Regions from separate parts of the Streptomyces sp. NBC_01334 genome, predicted to be linked through region 2. Evidence: riboswitches for the same ligand, from Rfam matches in the RefSeq annotation. Region 2 holds a riboswitch; each other region holds the start of a gene.
The links. Region 2 has a riboswitch for S-adenosylmethionine ahead of OG736_RS13150 (aminotransferase class V-fold PLP-dependent enzyme). Riboswitches for the same ligand answer to the same signal wherever they lie in the genome.
Positions count from the first base shown of each region.

Region 1: another riboswitch for S-adenosylmethionine. It lies ahead of OG736_RS40465 (putative leader peptide); the one in region 2 lies ahead of OG736_RS13150 (aminotransferase class V-fold PLP-dependent enzyme).
Region 3: another riboswitch for S-adenosylmethionine. It lies ahead of OG736_RS37110 (amino acid ABC transporter permease); the one in region 2 lies ahead of OG736_RS13150 (aminotransferase class V-fold PLP-dependent enzyme).

Region 1 is NZ_CP130718.1:9,096,329-9,098,585, forward strand. It holds gene OG736_RS40460 (ABC transporter substrate-binding protein) at 1-797, opposite strand, end outside; gene OG736_RS40465 (putative leader peptide) at 1,003-1,134, opposite strand; SAM riboswitch class IV at 1,154-1,263, opposite strand; gene OG736_RS40470 (SAM-dependent methyltransferase) at 1,414-2,229, opposite strand.
Region 2 is NZ_CP130718.1:2,888,445-2,890,701, forward strand. It holds gene OG736_RS13150 (aminotransferase class V-fold PLP-dependent enzyme) at 1-1,008, opposite strand, end outside; SAM riboswitch class IV at 1,189-1,305, opposite strand; gene trpD (anthranilate phosphoribosyltransferase) at 1,385-2,257, opposite strand, start outside.
Region 3 is NZ_CP130718.1:8,321,874-8,324,130, reverse strand. It holds gene OG736_RS37115 (amino acid ABC transporter ATP-binding protein) at 1-68, opposite strand, end outside; gene OG736_RS37110 (amino acid ABC transporter permease) at 65-1,045, opposite strand; SAM riboswitch class IV at 1,442-1,561, opposite strand; gene OG736_RS37105 (glutathione S-transferase C-terminal domain-containing protein) at 1,628-2,257, opposite strand, start outside.

The DNA of each region.
Region 1 (2,257 bases), 6.2 Mb from region 2:
TGGCCGGACTGGAGGCTGCCGGTGCGCACGCCCGCCTCGGGCACCACCTTGAACACCAGCTTGTCCAGGTAGGCCTCGCCCTGCTTGGTCCACAGGGAGGAACCCCAGGCGTACTTGGCGCGCTTGGCCAGGGTGATCGACTGGTTCTGCACATAGCCGTTCAGCACGAACGGCCCGGATCCGACCACTCCCTTGCTGCACTTCTCCTGCGGGCTCCTGCGCACGCTCGCCGACGACTCGATCCCCAGCGAGTGCGTGGCCGTGGCCTGGAGGAACTGCGCGTTGGGCTGCTTGAACTTCACCCGCACCGTGAGCGGGTCCACGGCGGTGGTGCTCTCCACACCGCTCAGGTACCCCTGGGCGAGTGTGGCGAGGGCGCCGAGCTTCGGCACCGCGTCGAAGTTGTCCTTGACCACCTGCGCGGTGAGCGGTGTCCCGTCGCTGAAGGTCACCCCTGATCTCAGGTGGAACGTGAACGTCGTGGTGTCCGCGCTGACGTCCCAGCTCTTCGCGAGCCACGGCACGATCTTGCCGGTCTTGGGGTCCTGGTCGGTCAGGGAGTCCACGACCTGACGCAGTGAGTAGATGGTGTCGTTGCTGCCCACCTGCTGCGGATCCACGCAGCCGGCGTCGGAACCCACCGCGAAGGTCAGGGTGCCACCCGACTTGGGGCTGCCGCCCTCGCCGCTCGAGCTGCCGCTGCCGCTCGACGAGCAGGCGCTGAGCAGAAGGCTGCCGGTCACGAGTGCGGCGAGCGCCGCCCACCGGGGGGTACGGGAATCCGGATGCGCTGTCACGGGATGGTTCTCCTACTCCAAGGTCACCGCGCGCATGCCGGTGCGGAACGCGGCATGGCGATGCGCGGAGGGTGCCGGCCACGCACGGGCCGGCACTGCTCAGAACTGTTCAGGGGGAGGGGGTGTCGACGACCGGGTCGATGGCGACGTCGACGACGGCGTGACCGCGCTGTGTGCGAGGGTCAGCCTGCGGGGTGGGGCGTGATCAGCCCTGACACAGACAGCTGGCGGAGCGCTGCAGGTCGATGTGGCGCCTGCGCGAGAAACCGGAGAACAGTTCCGCGGTCGCGATCGAGGCACTCAGGTTGCCGCTGTGCCGCACGCTGGTCCTCCACATCTCAGGCCCCTGGAACGGGGCCACGCGCTTGCAGGGTCGGTGACCCTGCCGGGCTTTCACCTGGAGCACCCCACCGCGGAGGAGGGTTGCCGGTCAGCTAGCCAGGGCTTGATGCTGACACTCAATGCCGGGGTCGATCTTACGGAGTACTGACATTATCCGTCAATATCGGTAGGAGAGTTGAACGGCTCCGCCGCACCGGCCCGGACGGCGGGTGCGGCGGAGCGGCGTCAGCGCGCGCCGGCCGCCCGTGCGGTGGGGAGGGCAGCGGCGTGGCCGCTACGGCTTGCGGGCGAGGCCGCCGTGTTCGCCGATCACGTCGGGGGCGGGGGAGGTGGCCTCCGGGCGCCAGAGGGGGACCGAGACGACTCCGGGCTCCAGGAGCTCCAGGCCGTCGAAGTACGCCGTGATCTCGTCGACGGAGCGCAGGTTGTACGGGACGGCGCCGCTTTCGTTGTAGGCGTCCTGGGCCTCTTCGAAGACCGGGTCGATGCCCCGCGAACCGTCGTTGACGGAGAGGTAGCTGCCGGACGGCAGTGCCGCCATCAGGCTGTTGACGATGGAACGGGCCTGGTCGTGGTCGGCGACGTGGCCCAGGATGTTGCTGAGGATGAGCGCGGTGGGACGGCTGAAGTCCAGCGTCTCCGCGGCGCTCGCCAGGATGCGCTCCGGGTCCAGCACGTCGGCGTCGACGTAGGAGGTCGCGCCCTCCGCGGTGGAGTAGAGCAGGGCGCGGGCGTGGGCCAGGACCAGCGGGTCGTTGTCGACGTAGACGATCCGCGTCTCGGGGGCGAGACGCTGGGCGACCTCGTGGGTGTTCTCGGCGGTAGGCAGGCCGGTTCCGACGTCCAGGAACTGCCGTATGCCCGCCTCGGAGACCAGGTACGTGATGTTGCGGCGCAGGAAGGCGCGGCTGCTGCGCGCGATGGTGACGATGCCGGGGAACACGGCGGTGTAGGCGTCACCGGCCTGCTCGTCGACGGGGTAGTTGTCCTTCCCGCCCAGCCAGTAGTTCCAGATACGGGCCGAGTGCGGCACCGAGGTGTCGATCTTCTGAGGTGCCGCTGAACCGGGCGTGGTCACATGGTCGGTCATGAGGGGCGTCCGTCTTTCGGCCGAGGCG
Region 2 (2,257 bases):
GAACAGGGACAGCACCTTCACCTGCGGGACCTCGGCCAGACCGGCCCGCACCTTCGCGATCAGGTACTCCTCCCGGGCGACCAGGCTGTCGAAGCCCGCCTCGGTGAGGGCCTTGCACGCCGAGGCGATGGAGTAGGCGCCGATCACGTTCGGGGAGCCGGCCTCGTGGCGGGCGGCGCTCTCGTGCCACTCCACGTCCACTCCCCCGTCCTCGCGCCGCGTGACCTTGCGGCTGGCGCCGCCGCCCGCGAGGTACGGGTCGGCCGCCACCAGCCAGTCGGCGCGGCCGGCCAGCACGCCGGAACCGAAGGGCGCGTACAGCTTGTGACCGGAGAAGGCGATCCAGTCGACGTCGAGCTCCTGCACGGAGACCGGGTGGTGCGGGGCCAGCTGGGCCGCGTCCAGGACGATCCGGGCGCCGTGGGCGTGCGCGGCGGCCGCCAGCTCGCGTACCGGCCACAGCTCGCCGGTGACGTTCGAGGCGCCGGTGACGCAGACCAGGGCCGGGCCGTGGGGGTCACGGTCGGCGAGGGCCCGCTCCAGCGTCTCGACGGCCTGGCGCGGGGTGCGCGGGGCGTTCAGGTAGGTGACCCGGGCGTCCTGCCAGGGCAGCAGCGAGGCGTGGTGCTCGGTCTCGAAGACGAAGACCTGGCAGCCGGCCGGGAGGGCCCGAGCCAGCAGGTTGAGGGAGTCCGTCGTCGAGCGGGTGAAGACCAGCTGGTCGTCGGGGCGGCAGTCCAGGAACTCGGCCACCGTCCTGCGGGCGTTCTCGAAGAGGTCCGTGGAGAGCTGCGAGAGGTAGCCGGCGCCCCGGTGGACGCTGCCGTAGTACGGGGCGTAGGCCGCCACGTCGTCCCAGACGCGCTGGAGGGCGGGGGCGCTGGCCGCGTAGTCGAGCGCCGCGTAGGTGACCTCGCCGCCCGTCACGAGCGGGACCGTGACATCCCGGCCGAGAACGGGCAGCGGGGCACAAACGGTACGGGCGGCGGCAGCGGTGGAGACAGACATGGCGAACTCCCGTGAGAGGCAAGGGGGAACCACCGTGCGAGCGGGCATGGCTCGAGCACGGAGGAAGGTGAAAGGGGTGTGCGGAGGCGGGGCTCTACGCCCTATCGCATTCGCTTGCTCACGGAAGGCTCCCTCGAACGACCAGGACCCCTGGCGGTACTCACTCAGAAGAGTGCGAGGGGTCCGCGCTTGCCGTAGACCTCGCTGCCTACGACCTGGTCTTCACCCGGGGCACCCCGCCACGGACGGAGGGTTGCCGGACAGTCGGCCGGGGCCTCATGACTGTCACTCATGACCTGATACAGGAACGTACGTGAAGTGATCGCCGTCCCGCAACCCGTGTCCGGATCGCGGGACGGCCTTCAGCGGTGAGGCGTCACGCCTGGGTGGCGGCGACCCAGCGGTCCAGCGCCCGCTTGGCCGCACCCGAGTCGATCGACTCGGCCGCCTTGTCCATGCCGTCGCGCAGTTGCCCGGCAAGGGTTCCGGAGCCCGGCTCCAGGGCCACCAGCGCCGCCGCCGAGTTCAGCAGCACGGCGTCCCGCACCGGTCCCGTCTCGCCCTCCAGAAGGCGGCGGGCGACCTCCGCGTTGTACGACGGGTCCCCGCCCCGCAGAGCCTCGACCGGGACCAGCTCGAGCCCGACGTCACGCGGGTCGAAGGTCTCCTCGGTGACCTTGCCGTCGCGGACGACCCACACGTGGGACGTGGCGGTCGTGGTCAGCTCGTCGAGACCGTCGTCGCCCCGGAAGACCAGGGAGGAGTTGCCGCGCTCGGCGAAGACGCCCGCGACGACCGGCGCCATCCGCGGGTCCGCGACCCCGACCGCCTGGGCCCGCACCTTGGCGGGGTTGGTCAGCGGGCCGAGCACGTTGAACACCGTGCGGATACCCAACTGGCCGCGCGCGGCGCCCACATGACGCAGCGCCGGGTGGAACTTGATCGCGAAGCAGAAGGTGATCCCGGCCTCCTGGGCCACCTCGGCCACCCGCCGCGGGGTCAGCTCCAGATTGACGCCGAGCTTCTCCAGGACGTCGGAGGCGCCGGACGCGGAGGACGCCGCCCGGTTGCCGTGCTTGACGACCGTGGCGCCCGAGCCGGCCACGACGATCGCCGACATCGTGGAGATGTTGACCGTCTTCGCGCCGTCACCGCCGGTGCCGACGATGTCGACGGTCCGGCCGGGCACCTCGATCAGGTTGGCGTGCTCGTACATCGCCCGGACGAGTCCGTTGATCTCCGCGACGGT
Region 3 (2,257 bases), 5.4 Mb from region 2:
TCGTGCACCTCGACGGCGGCGGGCACGATCCCGGCGGTGTCGGCGCTCTGCACGGTCTCGGTGGTCATACGGCGGCCTCCCGGCGGATGCGGGCCCGCAGGTCGGTGAGACCGGTCCGCAGTTTCTGAAGCGGCGTCGGCGGCAGGGAACGCGTGGCGCCCCGGGCGTAGTAGCGCTCGACGTAGAACTGGACGACGGAGACGAGGCTGGTCAGGATCAGGTACCAGACGGTGACGACCAGCAGCAGCGGCACGATGTCGCCGGGATAGGTGGCGCCCATGGTCTGCGCGGTGCCGAACAGGTCGAGCAGCGACACGTAGAAGACCAGCGAGGTGGACTTGACCAGGCCGATCAGCTGGTTGACGTAGTTCGGCGTGATCGACCGCAGGGCCTGCGGGAAGACGATCTTCCAGAACTGGTAGCGCTTGGGCAGGCCGAGGGCGGCGGCCGCCTCGTGCTGGCCCTGGTCGACGGAGAGGATGCCGCCGCGGACCACTTCGGCGGCGTAGGCCGCCTCGTTGAGGCTGAGGCCGACGACGGCGATCACCATGTCGGTGGCCAGCCGGGACTCGTCGAAGCGGAAGAACGCCGGGCCGAAGGGGACCCCCACGCTCAGGGTCTGGTACAGGGCGCTGAAGTTGTAGAGGAAGAGCAGCACCACGATCAGCGGGATGGAGCGCAGCGCCCACACGTAGGTCCAGCTGACCGCGCGCAGCACCGGGCTCTTCGAGAGCCGGGCGAGGGCGAGCAGGATGCCGCCGAGGAGGCCCAGCACCGCGCTGTAGGCGGCCACTTCGAGGGTGATCAGCAGTCCGTCGAGGATGACCGGCCGCAGGAACCAGTAGCCGAAGCGGTCCCACTGGTAGAAGGGGTTGGAGATCAGTCCGTGCGTGAACTGCGCCACCAGGACCAGGGCCACGGCGGTGGCGATCCAGCGGCCGGGCTTGCGCAGCGGCTGGACGCGCTGGGCGGTGAGCTTCTCCGACGGGACGTCGATGGCGGGTGCGGGCTCGGCGAGGGTCACGGCGCCTGGGGGTTCACTCATGAGGGGCTCCGGCGGGAGTGGGACACCCCGGGTCACGGCGGACGTGCGTGGCCGGACGCGCTTCGGCGGGGCGGCGGGAACCGCTCCGCGGGCGCGAACAGGGCATGGCGCACGGATGCGTACAGGAGACCGGGGTGGGGCGGACAACGGCACACCGCTCGGGCGGTGTTCGTCAGGAACGCGGAGGCGGGGCTGCGGTGCGAGGGGTTCGTTCAGCCCCGACAGCGGGCACGGCCCGGTGCGGTACACAGTGCGCTGTTCACGCGCAGGAGATCGACGGCGCGGTTGGCGACGAGGATGTCGAGGTACGGCCGTACGCAGCCCCGGGGGCGACGGGGCGCCGTCCGATGAGCTGCGTACATGTCCGTCTCCATCACTGTTCCGGCCCCTGAGGGGCCCTCGCGCTTACCGATACGTCATTACCGAAACGTCGGTCCGGTCGTCACCTGGGGCACCCCACCGCGGAGCGAGGGTTGCCGGTCAGCTAGCCAGGGCTTGTCGCTGACGCTCATGACCGTTCTGGGCCGTAAGTAAGACAGTTGCCCGAACGAATGTCAACGGCGGTCCGGTGGATGGACCGGGTCAGGGCCGGTTGACCTGCGGTCGGACCGCCGCACCGGCTTCCGCGTGGGTCTCCCAGTCCAGGATCTGGACAGCGGCGCCGGCGGCCTCCAGGCCCTGGCAACGGGCGTGGTGGCGGCGGGCGATGGCGTCCAGGTCGAGGTGGGCGCCGAAGGCCGGACGAGCGGCCAGCCGGCGGGCGTAGGCCCACAGCGCGGGGTGGTCGGCGATGCGGTGCACGGCCCCCGCGTCCAGGTGGTAGCGGTGCACGGTGTCGAGTTGGACCAGGGCGACCCACAACTCGACGTCGGCAGCGGTGATCTGATCGCTGATCAGGTACTCGTGGGCACCGAGCCCTCGCTCCAGCACCCCGAGCGTGGTGAGCAGCGTGTCGAGGGCGGCGGTGCGCTCCGCCTCCTCGGCGTCGGCCGCTCCGGCGCGCTGGGCGGCCTCCTCGATGCCCTGGGCGCACATCCGCTCGACGGCCTCGATCTGGGATACCTGGCCGCACGGGTACAGGGTGGGCCGGCCGCCGCCGAAGTGCCGGGCCAGGTCCCGGGCGATGTCGGGGCCGTGGCTGCTGACGATGCGCCCGGACCAGTCGTCGCTGAGCACGGGGGCGAGGGCGGGTCCGGTGTACCGGTGCGCGCT